DNA from 3 places in the Brumicola nitratireducens FR1064 genome. Region 1 is predicted to be linked to each of the others. Evidence: predicted binding sites of a transcription regulator. Region 1 holds the regulator's gene; each other region holds the start of a gene.
What was found. Region 1 encodes sigma-54, which starts transcription at its own class of promoters, with help from an activator protein. Its sites were predicted from a motif close to GTTGGCACGNNNNTNGNNT; they were not measured.

Region 1 (4,293 bases):
GTCAGCAGCAAGTTGTGACCGTATTTGATGGCGATACTTTGAAAAAAACAAAAGAAGCAATGGAAAAGCAAAAGGAAAATAAAAAGTGAGTACCTTGTTTGCAAAACACCTCGCTAAATCATACAAAGCTAGACAAGTTGTAAGAGACGTTAGCTTGGAAGTGTCCACAGGCCAAATTGTTGGCTTGTTAGGCCCAAACGGCGCAGGTAAAACAACGACGTTTTATATGATTGTCGGCTTGGTACCGCTTGATAAAGGTGAAATTTTTATTGACCAATTAGACATGTCAATTCAACCTATGCACGAGCGTGCGAGACATGGCATTGGATATTTGCCCCAAGAAGCCTCTATTTTTCGTAAATTGACCGTGTATGAAAATCTAATGGCAATATTACAAACACGCAAAGAATTGGCAAAAGATCAACGTGAACAAGAAGCTGACGACTTAATGGACGAATTTAATGTCAGTCATATCAGAAATAATTTAGGCATGAGTTTATCCGGTGGAGAGCGCCGCCGCGTTGAAATTGCACGAGCTTTAGCTGCAAATCCTAAGTTTATTTTACTCGATGAACCATTCGCCGGTGTTGACCCAATTTCTGTTAATGATATAAAGAAGATCATTAAACAATTAAAAGAGCGAAACATTGGTGTGTTGATCACAGATCATAATGTACGTGAAACGCTAGATGTCTGTGAAAAAGCATATATTGTAAGTCACGGTGAGCTGATTGCATCAGGAACCTCTGCTGAAGTACTCAGTAACCAAAAAGTGAGAGAAGTGTATCTCGGCGACCAATTTGTATTATAGGTGTATCATGTTTTGTAACTGGCTTTTATCACCATTAGAAATAACTGAAGGACATCAATGAAACCTTCACTGCAGTTAAAATTTAGCCAACAGCTAACAATGACGCCTCAGCTTCAGCAGGCGATAAAGCTGCTACAATTGTCTACATTGGATCTTCAGCTCGAAATTCAGGAAGCGTTGGATTCCAACCCTTTACTAGAAATTGACGAAAGTGAACACAACAACGACAGCTCAGACAGTGACTCTGAACCTCAAGACTATACTGATAAAAACTCACTCAGTGCGGAGAATTCAGATAACGTTGACAGCCACGACGCACTCGAAAACAACCAAATTCCTGATGACTTACCACTAGACAGCTCTTGGGAAGAATATCTAAGCGCCTCGTCTGCGCCAGCCAACATATCCAACGGCCCCGCAGATGATGACTACATATTTCAGGGCGAAACCACCGAAAATATCCAAGACCATCTAATTTGGCAGATGGAATTAACCCCGTTTTCAGATATAGACCGCTCTATTGCTATTGCGATAATTGACTCAATTGATGAGTCTGGTTATCTCACTGTTAGCAGCGAGGAAATTTTAGATAGCTTACAAAACGAAGAAATTGAATTGGACGAAGTTGAATGCGTTCTAAAACGCATTCAAATGTTCGACCCTATTGGTTCCGGCTCTCGTACTCCTCAAGAGTGCTTAATGGTGCAATTAGCCCAATTTGATCCTGCAACGCCTTGGTTGGCTGAAGCCCGTCTGTTGTTAACAGAACACAGCGACTTGTTAAGCAGCAAAGACTACCGCACATTGATGCGTAAAACTCGATTGAAAGAAGACCAGCTGCGAGAAGCAATGCGCCTATTGCAAACGCTTAACCCAAGACCAGGAAGCACAATTGCCGTTAAAGATTCTGAATACGTTATTCCTGACGTGTCTGTTGCGAAAAAAAATGGTCGTTGGACAGTTGAGCTGAATGGTGATTCTTTGCCACCGCTGATCGTCAATAAAGAGTATGAAGCACTCAGTAAAAGCACTAAAAATTCGAACGATTCACAATATATTAAGTCACACTTACAAGAAGCTAAATGGTTTATTAAGAGCTTAGAAAGTCGCAATGAGACACTATTGAAAGTATCTCACTGTATTGTTCAGCAGCAAATGGGCTTTTTTGAACACGGTCCAGAAATGATGAAACCAATGGTTTTAAATGACGTTGCTGAGATGGTCGATATGCATGAGTCAACTATTTCAAGGGTTACCACCCAGAAGTATATGCATACGCCCAGAGGCATTTTCGAGCTTAAGTACTTTTTCTCTAGCCATGTTTCAACTGAATCTGGCGGTGAATGTTCGTCGACAGCAATAAGAGCACTCATCAAAAAGCTCGTTGCGGCGGAGATTGTCAGCAAACCACTTAGTGATAGCAAGATTGCGCAATTGTTGGCCGATCAAGGAATTCAAGTTGCTCGACGAACCATTGCGAAATATCGAGAGTCCCTCTCGATTCCCCCGTCGAACCAAAGAAAAAGTCTGCTGTAGACTTCATAAGAGGACGTAACATTATGCAAATAAATCTAACTGGTCATCACGTTGATATTACTGATTCACTAAGAGCATACGTCGACAGTAAATTCGAACGATTAGAAAGACACTTCGATCATATTAGTAATGTACATGTAGTGTTAAATGTAGAGAAAATAAATCAAAGAGCTGAAGCAACACTTCATCTCAAGGGTGACGTTGTTCACGCTAACGCTGAACATACTGACATGTACGCAGCCATCGATGGACTGATTGACAAGTTAGATCGCCAAGTTATAAAGCACAAGGAAAAGTCAAAACGACATTAGTCGCCTACGAATTATGATTATATCTGATATTATTTCACTCGACCGCACTGAATGTGCGGTTGAGTGTCAAAGCAAAAAACGAATTTTTGAAGTCATCAGCGAAATTGCAGTGAAGGGAAATCCACAGCTCAATTTAAATGATGTGCTTGCGAGCATGTTGGCGCGCGAAAAAATGGGTAGCACAGGCATAGGTAACGGTATTGCTATACCACACGGCAGAATTGAAGGAATACAGGATATAGTTGCTATCATTGTCACTAGCGAAGAACCGATCCAATTCGATGCAATAGACGACAAGCCCGTAGATATATTTTTCGCTTTATTAGTGCCCAGTGAACAAACCCAAGAGCATCTTCAAACGCTTTCATCTATCGCGCAAAAATTGAGCGATAAAAACATAGTAAAAGCGTTAAGAAACGCTGCTACTAGAGACGAAATTATTTCAGCACTAGCGTAAAAATTAACCACACGGTGAATTATCCCACCGTTTCATAACTGTTATCTACCTCTAAAGGACCTGCACACGTGAAACTCTTGATCATCAGTGGTCGCTCTGGCTCAGGCAAATCAATTGCATTAAGGGCCTTGGAAGACCTAGGGTATTATTGCGTCGATAACATACCCGTAAATTTGCTGCCGACACTTACTCATGCACTCGCCGATGAAAGCGAAAAAGTAGCGGTGAGCGTCGATGTTAGAAACATGCCTAAAATGGCGAATGAGCTTAGCGAAATTGTGGACTTTTTGCCCAGTATTTGGGAAGTTACCATTTTGTATTTAGACGCTAGTGATGATGTATTGATTAAGCGCTATAGTGAAACAAGACGTTTGCACCCGCTCTTCAAACTCAATAAATCACTGGCCGAATCAATTGAGGCGGAACGAGAAATATTAGTGCCTGTATCGGAAAAAGCGGATTTACATATCAACACCGATAATTTATCACTGCACGAGCTTTCAGAACTAATTCGAGAAAGAGTGTTAGGTAAAAAAAGCGCAAACTTAGTCCTAGTATTTGAGTCGTTTGGCTTTAAATACGGCATTCCAAGAGATGCAGATTATGTATTTGACGCCCGTTTTTTGCCTAACCCACACTGGGAGCCCGACTTAAAGCCCTTGAATGGATTAGATGGCCCGGTACAGTTATTTTTAGGGGGACAGCCACTTGTCACCAAATTCATATGGCAAATTCAAAACCTGATATCAACTTGGCTGCCACATTTAGAAAGAAACAACCGCAGCTATGTTACTGTTGCTATAGGTTGCACCGGCGGGCAGCATCGCTCTGTATTTGTGGCAGAGGCGCTTGCAAATAGCTTCCGTGCAAGCCATGGGGATGTACAAATCAGACACCGTGAATTGAAGTTGAGCAAAAAAGAAGAGATTGATCCAAATACACTGAATGAGTCTCAGCATGATCGTTGAAAAGCAACTTACTATCGTAAATAAATTAGGCCTGCACGCGCGCGCAGCGACTCAATTAGCAAAATTAGCTAATCAGTTTGAAGCGACAATAACAATGCATCAAGAGGATAAAGAAGCCTTTGCTAACAGTGTGTTAGCGCTTATGATGCTTGAAAGTAGCCAAGGAAAAGAGGTACTCGTGCGCTGCGATGGCGGCGACGCTGAGAAAGC
Region 2 (4,293 bases), 1.8 Mb from region 1:
AACCGTCAGAGGTATCGCTGCATTATCGTCAATGTCTCTTCAAAATTACGAAGCTGCTTATCAACATTTTCAGACAATGGGGAGCGATATTCAACGAGACGCATCGTTTAACGCTGCCTATTTGTATACGAAATTAAAATTAGGGTATGAAGCCGATGTGGCCGAAACCTTAATGCAACGCGAGAGTGGCGTTGAGTCATTTCCCAATATCACGGCTTCGACAATTGAGAACTTACTTGCAAATCGCGAGTTTGATATGGCTGAAAAACTCGAACAACAGATCATTGAAAAAGGTATGAGTAGCAATACTAGTATAGCTAGGGCGTTGGTGAAGATGGGTAACGTGACTGCAATTGAAGTGGTAGAAAATGAACTTAAAGTAAACCCAAGTGCAGATAGCCTTTACACGTTGGTTTCTTATTATTTTAATAGTCAAGATTTTGAGCAAGCCAAAACATTGAGCCTTAAGTATTTGCAGACTGAGCCAAACTCTTTAATGGCGTTAAACGCTCTTATGCTATCGCACGCGAACCTTGAAGAGAATGATGAAGCCTTAGCGATAGCTGCCAAGATTCAAACACTGTCAAAGAATGAAGCTATAAGCTCAAATTTTATTGCAATACAGCAATTTGAAAACAATGATTATGATGCTTCATACAAAACACTGAGTGAATCGCTTAGCGACAATATTCTCAATGTTTCACTATTGAAAACAATGAGAACTATTAATATTAAAATTGGCGAGCCAGAGCGTTCTTTACCGTTTTTCCAGAAAGCATACGAATTTGATAATCAAGCGGCATACAAGTTTTGGTATGCGCAGGCTCTAACCGATGCAAAACTATCTTTGAAGGTTATTGAGCTTCTAAAAAATCACCAATTTACAGCAAACACACCAAGAGCAATTTGGGTGTTTTTAGCAGATGCATACACCTACAATGAACAGCATAAAAATGCCGTAAATTTGCTTGAATCTTGGGTAAGGATTCAGCCAAATGATGCCTTTGCATATATTAAGCTATTGTCTCAACCTCAAGCAAAAAGGCTTGTTCCTGGAATTTATAATTTGGTAAAAGAAGGACTTTTACGTTTTAAAGATAACGAATTGTTTAGCCTGTTCGCCGCACAATATGCAATTGACTTGGGAGATGAAGCGATAGCTAAAAGAGTATTGACAAGTATATCTCCTGAGGTGCAAAAAAGCCTGTTTTACAAAAATCAGTACGGTCGTTATTTGCTGCTGACAAAAAAGTATGACAAAGCTTTACCTCTTTTAATTGCTGCATATGAAAATGAACCCAACTTTTTTCATTTATCTCAGGTAAATAATGCATATTTGGGTATGTTACAAAGTGACAAAGCGATTGAAGCAATTAATAGTCATTTGATTAGCTTTCCTGATGATGCACTAGCTAAAATGCTTAAAGCTGACGTATTAATGTGGACAGATCCTGACGCTGCAATTGAAGAATATATGATGCTCTTACAGAAATATCCTAAAAATGCCGTAGCGATGAATAATATTGCTTGGCTAAGTTTGCAGAAGGGAGAGATTTCACAGGCAAGAAATTTTGCGCAACAGGCTGTTGATTTATTTCCAACTAACTCCAATTTTTTAGATACGTTAGCACAAACCTATTTGCGTGAAGAGAACTACAAAACTGCGCAAAGTCTTTTAGCGTTAGCGCTTAAAAATAACCCGACGGATATTAATATTTTCTTTAACTATGCGGATGCACTATATGGTGTTGGGCAAAAAGAAAACGCAGTAAGAGTACTAAAAAACATTAGGACAGTAGATCCTAAATTGAAGGTTGAAATTAATCTAAGATTGAAAAAGTACTTGTAAGGTGTCGATATTTTTTACAGCGAAATTAATTTGAAAAAAAATAGCCATTAAAAACAGCGGCTTAATAATTGGCATGAAGTGTGCTTAGACTAAATAGAGAAAGTTAATTTTAACCAAAGGATAATGAAATGAAAAAACTAGCATTGGCAGCAACTCTTGCATTAGCTTGTTCGTCGGCGAATGCAGGTGTTGTATCTGCTGCGGGTGGCGTTTATTGGGATGCACTTGCAGGTCAGCCTAACTTTGAATCGACAGTAGATTATACACAGTGGTGGACGACCACTAATACAGCAACTGGCCAAGACACTGGTGCAGGTGTTAACTCAGCGGTAGACGCAAATGCGGTTACTCCATCAATGACGAATTTGACCAGTTTACTCGGTGACAGGCCAGAGCTTGTAGGTATTGGCGAGTTCTTGATGAACACAGGAAACGGTGGTAACCCAAGCTGTTCAGGCTGTGAGTTGACGTTCAGTTTCGGTGGTATTTTTCTTGAAGATATCACAATGGAAGACACGGTCTTTGGTCCACGTTTAACGCCACAAATTAATGCTGACGCAGCTTGGTTAAATATATATTTAGATTATGACAATGCTGGTGAGTTTGATGTCTCTGCTGCGGCTACTGCGAATGCGGCTACAATCGCTACAGAGGTAGGGCAGGCGACTAACGGTACATTGTGGTTGTCTACAATGCTTGAAGAGTTTAGTTATACTCCAGATTTCGGGGCACTATTTTATGACCAAGCATTAGCTGCGGGTAGTAGCCAATTCCTTGTTGATGTTACCGGTGGAATCGCTCAGAACAATTTCCTGCCTTTTTTCAATTTGATGTATGAAGCAAATACTCGAGGATTGAGTTCAAGCTTTAGTGAAGGAAATGATCCGACGTTTTCTACCCAAAAACTATATGCATTAACTGGTGACGGAACAGTCCAAGCTGCAACAATTTCAGCTCCAAGCACATTAGCATTCATGGGCTTAGGTCTATTCGGCTTAGCTTTCGCAGCTCGCCGTCGTAACAAGTAATACTTCTTACATATTAAAAACCCGCTCATTTGAGCGGGTTTTTTTATGTCTTATTTTAACCTAAATGATAAAGAACAAATTAAAGTTCTATCTTCTGCCCATCAATATGCTCTTGAATGTTCTCTAACATAACCTTAAAGCCCTTGCTCAGATTAGAATAAAGTAAATCCGCATTGATATAGTAAGGAGCACGCTTGCCGTGGTAGTCAACAACAGGGCCTATTTGTTTAAATTTAATACCCACATAGCCCATGCTTTTTGCTAGTCTCGGCTCCATCATAACGAACGCGTGTTTTTTATCTAGTTTTAGCGCTAAGGCCGCTGCAGAGAAATAAAGCCCCACAGCAATAAAGGGAAAGCACCGCAATTCAGTTTCTGAATAAATAAATTTATTTATATTTCCAGTGGCTGCACCAATAAAATGATCTGCTTTTCTACGTCTAAAAGCGGCTGGTACTGCTAATCGTGAAATCTCGCATATTTCCGCTCTTTTGAAGTTGGTAGGCGAGAAGTTATCGTCTGTAATGGTATTCATGCAGTACTTTTCGATCGGCAGTAGCTCTCCCTCTTTCATAGGGCTAACTACTCTGACTGTGCCTGCAAATGCCTCTGAATGCACATGCTGAATAAGGCAGTATTCAGAAAACGCATCAAACTCGTCTATTTCCTGCTTGTCATCTTTAATGGGTTCAAAATTAAGTTCTTCGCAATAAACATTGTGTCTAAGTCCGTAAACGCATTGTTTTTTGTGGTGGGAGTTGGCAATCACAGGCGCTAGAAACTGAGAAAAGTGATAGCTTATTTCGTGTGCTTCCTTTAATTTTTGGTAAGAGCCCCAACTTTTCTTGATGAACGCCACAAGCTTGTTAGACCGTCTTTTTGTCACAGCGTTAGGAAAAAGTCGTTGTTGTATTGAATGGATGCTCATAAATTGCCGTCCCGTCTTATATGATATCTATACTACGGTAAACGCGATTTGTAGACTGTATGGAGATTAATACAATAGATGTATTTACATACTTTTTTTGCTGTTTAAGTAGCAGTGTGCACCTATAAAGGAGTCTTAAGTCATTGAAAAATTTTTACTATTCATTAAACCAAAGCTCAATGTTTGCAAAATAAGCGTAAAAAGCTCTGCTACTTTTTTCTATGCTTCCTAGTTGAGGTAGGCCGAAACTTATTGGCGTGTCGTTTACGTTTAGATGAGCAACTGGAATAAATACGTATTCAAATGTGGTTTGATTATCGAGCAGCGTGGATAGCCGCATTCCGTGACTTGCAGACGATACTACGGCGAGTTTGGTGAACGTTACTGTTGACTGCAGTGCATTGAGTTCTTCAGATGTCCGAGTGCCTTTTGGTATCGTAAGAATATCGCTCTGTTCAACGCCTAATGATACTAAAAAGGTCTTGGCT
Region 3 (4,293 bases), 320 kb from region 1:
AGGATTGTTGGGCGCGGATTGTACAGATTTATTATTCAATTAGCGACAAAATTTGCCAATTTGTCTGCAAAAATAGTTAAATACTTGATTATTCACTACTGAATCTAGTTTTTTTATCCCCTCCGTCATTCCTGCGCAGGCAGCAACCTCCTAAACCCACCCGCAAATCAAAAAATTATTTTGTTTGAATCTGCTGTAAATTATCGAAGTCCTTGCTTTCGCAAGGATGAGAGAGGATGTTTTGGATGGCCCAAAGTGTTTTGTTGATCTGCTGGGTTCGTAGCTTTACCTATTTATTTAACAAGAGAGTCATATCAATTTCTTCACTAACCCATTCTGCGGCGGGGTCAGACTCGAACCCAATTTTATAGGCAAGTCGGTTGATGCTGAAGTTTGCAGATAGCGTTGCACCATTGTCTTTCAAAAGGAATGAAACTGGCTGACTGATACCGCGCAATGTTAAATTTCCAGTAACATCGTAATCATTTCCTTTCGAAATTATTTGCTCACTTTCGAATAGTCCTTTTGGATGATTCTTAACATCAAACCAGTCACCCTCGGGCAGGGTGCTGTCATACGTGCTATCACCTGTCTTCGCAGATGCAACGTAAAATGTGGCTGTGATTGTCGGTGAATCTGCAGGAGGCAACACAAGTTCTGCATTCCATTTATTAAAAACCCCAGAGAATTTCATGCCGACATGCTCTCCAGCGAAACTCACTGTACTGTCTTTAGCGCTAAAGGTGAGTTTCTGTTGTGCAGCAGCCAATGGAGCAAACGTTAAGGCAAGCGCTATACATAATGTAGAGTAAAAGGTAAGTAAGTAGTCACATTTAATTTTTTTGTTTGTTTTATAGCTGTTGATCTTTGTTAGGTTAAGCAATACAAGCGTTTTTAACATGTAGTTATTTTCCCAAATATTTGTTGCTGTTGTGAGATTAATTAATCTTTGTGCTTTGACCACCACATTCGGTTTAATAAATTAAGGCCATGTGCTTTTTTGTGCCATATAACAGCAGCGATGTGACCTATAATCAGCGTAAATAGAACTGCGGCGGTTATCCAGTGTGTATTGTTGGCGACGGTTTCAACCGTCTTGTTTCTTGCAATCCCAGGAATATGCGGCCATTTTATCCAGTCTACAAACACAAAGGTTGGCAGTCCAAAAGGGCTTGCAGAGACCATTACCCAGCCGGATAAAGGCATGATCACCAAAGCCACATAGAGTAATAAATGTCCCGCCTTAGCCTTCTTTTTATTAGCATTTGACATAGCGCTTGGAAGACCCGGTGCCTTTGTGAAAATACGTACGCAGATTCGGATAAATAATGCCCAAAGCATGATCACGCCGGCAGCTTTGTGCAGCTGAAATAGCTTGTATTGGTCAGCTTTACTGATATCGGCATTGACCATATACAAGCCACTTGCCAGCATAAATACTAAACCAAGCACAACGGTCCAGTGCAAAAGAATACTCAGACTATGATAGCGCAATGATTTAGCAGCGGTCGCACTAGTCATCAGTTTTTACAAACTCACCTTCAATCATCACTTCAACTTCATCGCCAATGTTAGGTGCATATTTTCCCATGCCCCATTCGGTGCGCTTTATTGTTGTTGTGGCAGAAAAGCCCATCGTTGGTTTTCCACTAAAAGGTTGGCGTAACATTGCGCCGTTAAATTCTACGTCAAGTGAAACAGGTTTAGATACTCCCAGGAAAGTGAGGTCACCGTTCATAACTGCAGTTTTTTCACCCGTCATTTTTATAGAGGTTGAAATAAAATCGATGCTGGCAAATTTGCCCGCATTAAACCAGCTTTCGTCGGTTGCAAGTGTGTTATCAAAATCTTCTTTCTTTGGATCTGGGTAAGCCGTTTGAATTGACATAGGGTTGATTTTAGCCGTGACTTTACTCTTGGTTATATCAGACGGGTCATACTCGATTGAAGCATCAAAATCGGCAAAACGAGCGACATAATTAGACAGGCCTAAATGAGAAACTTTCCAGACAATTGAAGCATGGCTCAGATCAACGACGTATTCGCCTTCTGGCATATCGTTAAAGGGACTTTTTGCAAAAACCCAAGAGATACAGCCCGCTAAACTAAGAACAATAGTAAATGCTGTAATTTTTAAATAATTCATTTTGTCATTCCATTTTTTGTGATTATTTTACGAAGGTGAGTGCGCATAAGCGACTTCCACCGACCGTCAGACATCTTATGTATACCATTACGCTAATATGGCTTAAAAGTGCTCAAAAGTGTTGTAACTTTATTTTCTGGCTAAATTTTCAGTCACTTTGATTGTTCAACACTTTTTAGCGGTTGGACGATATTTATTAGTGTTGTTTTGCACCAATAAAAACATATTTATTTGCAGTTGCACTAAATTGGGTCTGATTGGGATCATTTTGGTGCAGTTTGGCTGTTTTAAACTTGTCACGGCTGAAGGCTAAGCCAGTGTTTACGCGGTTTTTTATTTGATTGCTAAATGGCACGAATATCGCTTATAGTTTTACATAGCTATTTTGAACGCATATAGGATAGTTTTAGCATTTGTATGGACTGCAAATCTGTACAAGGACATTTTTTTATTGGAGGACAGTATGTCAATCGAGTCGACATTAGAACTAATTAAAGAGAGCGAAGCGAAATTTATTGATTTGCGCTTTACAGATACAAAGGGTAAAGAGCAACACGTTACTATTCCTACTCACCAAGTAGATGAAGACTTCTTTGAAGAAGGTAAAATGTTCGATGGTTCTTCAATTGCTGGCTGGAAAGGCATAAATGAATCCGACATGGTGCTTATGCCTGATCCAACAACTGCAGTATTGGACCCGTTTGCTGAAGAAACACAGATAAATATTACCTGTGATATCTTGGAACCATCGACTATGCAGGGTTACGATCGTGATCCGCGCACTATTGCAAAGCGTGCTGAAGAGTTCCTAAAATCAACTGGCGTTGGCGATACTGTATTATTTGGTCCTGAGCCAGAATTCTTCCTATTCGACGACGTTCGCTACCACACTGATATGTCAGGTTCTTTCTTCAAAATTGATGCTGAAGAAGCTGCATGGAACTCTGGTGCTGAGTTCGAAGGTGGCAACAAAGGCCATCGTCCGGGCGTTAAAGGCGGTTACTTTCCAGTTTCACCTGTCGATTCAGCGCACGATACTCGTGCCGCTATGTGCCTAGTAATGGAAGAAATGGGACTCGTTGTAGAGGCTCATCACCACGAAGTTGCGACGGCCGGCCAAAACGAGATCGCTTGCAAATTCAACAGCATGGTTAAGAAAGCAGACGAAATTCAAATTTATAAGTATGTTGTACACAACGTAGCTGATGCCTACGGACAAACTGCAACCTTTATGCCTAAGCCGCTTGTAGGCGATAACGGTTCTGGCATGCATTGCCATATGTCAATTAGTAAAGATGGCAAGAACACCTTTGCTGGCGACAGCTACGCTGGTCTTTCTGAAACTGCTTTGTTCTACATTGGCGGTATTATTAAGCATGCTAAAGCAATCAATGCGTTCGCAAATGCGTCGACTAACTCTTATAAGCGTTTGGTGCCTCATTTCGAAGCGCCTGTTATGCTAGCTTATTCTGCGCGTAACCGTTCAGCTTCTATTCGTATTCCTTACGTAACAAGTGAGAGAGCGCGCCGTATTGAAGTTCGTTTCCCTGACCCATCAGCTAACCCATACCTAGCATTTACTGCGTTATTGATGGCTGGTCTTGACGGTATTAAAAATAAGATCCATCCAGGTGAGTCAATGGATAAGGACTTGTATGATTTACCTGCTGAAGAAGCAGCGTCTATCCCTCAAGTTGCTCGTTCATTAGAAGAAGCGTTAGCTGCATTGAATGTTGACCGTGATTTCTTAACAGCCGGTGGCGTTATGAGCGACGACATGATTGATGCGTATATAGAGCTAAAGACTGCTGAAGTACAAAGAATTAATATGTCAACGCATCCAGTTGAGTTTGAGTTGTACTATAGCGTTTAGAACTGCGTGTAAGCGCTTATTATTTAGAACGCGGAGCCGATATAAACCTACTATACCGGCTCAGCACTCACTAAATATAATAATCTATACTAAAGCCTGTGTTTACAGGCTTTTTTTTTATGTTAAAACAGCTACACTAAGCTAGCTACACGAAGAGAGCGTTATTAATTAGGGCAAATATATGAATATAGCAAAGTTCTCAACATCGACACGCTTTATAATGCTGATCATTATTGGTCTAGTTCTCTCTACTTCTGTGAATGCAGGAAAAATA

Region 2: a site for sigma-54 is predicted at 1,917-1,935, ahead of GNIT_RS12030 (PEP-CTERM sorting domain-containing protein). Genes of this name have one in related genera too.
Region 3: a site for sigma-54 is predicted at 2,494-2,512, ahead of glnA (glutamate--ammonia ligase). Genes of this name have one in related genera too.

What each region holds. Positions count from the first base shown of each region.
Region 1 is NC_016041.1:966,573-970,865, reverse strand. It holds gene lptA (lipopolysaccharide transport periplasmic protein LptA) at 1-89, shown strand, start outside; gene lptB (LPS export ABC transporter ATP-binding protein) at 86-811, shown strand; gene GNIT_RS04215 (RNA polymerase factor sigma-54) at 869-2,347, shown strand; gene hpf (ribosome hibernation promoting factor) at 2,371-2,658, shown strand; gene ptsN (PTS IIA-like nitrogen regulatory protein PtsN) at 2,672-3,115, shown strand; gene rapZ (RNase adapter RapZ) at 3,184-4,083, shown strand; gene GNIT_RS04195 (HPr family phosphocarrier protein) at 4,073-4,293, shown strand, end outside.
Region 2 is NC_016041.1:2,785,452-2,789,744, reverse strand. It holds gene GNIT_RS12035 (tetratricopeptide repeat protein) at 1-1,849, shown strand, start outside; gene GNIT_RS12030 (PEP-CTERM sorting domain-containing protein) at 1,978-2,877, shown strand; gene GNIT_RS12025 (PEP-CTERM/exosortase system-associated acyltransferase) at 2,957-3,805, opposite strand; gene GNIT_RS12020 (YdcF family protein) at 3,963-4,293, opposite strand, start outside.
Region 3 is NC_016041.1:645,830-650,122, forward strand. It holds gene GNIT_RS02755 (YceI family protein) at 290-901, opposite strand; gene GNIT_RS02760 (cytochrome b) at 943-1,521, opposite strand; gene GNIT_RS02765 (YceI family protein) at 1,514-2,146, opposite strand; gene glnA (glutamate--ammonia ligase) at 2,610-4,019, shown strand; gene GNIT_RS02775 (DUF4124 domain-containing protein) at 4,201-4,293, shown strand, end outside.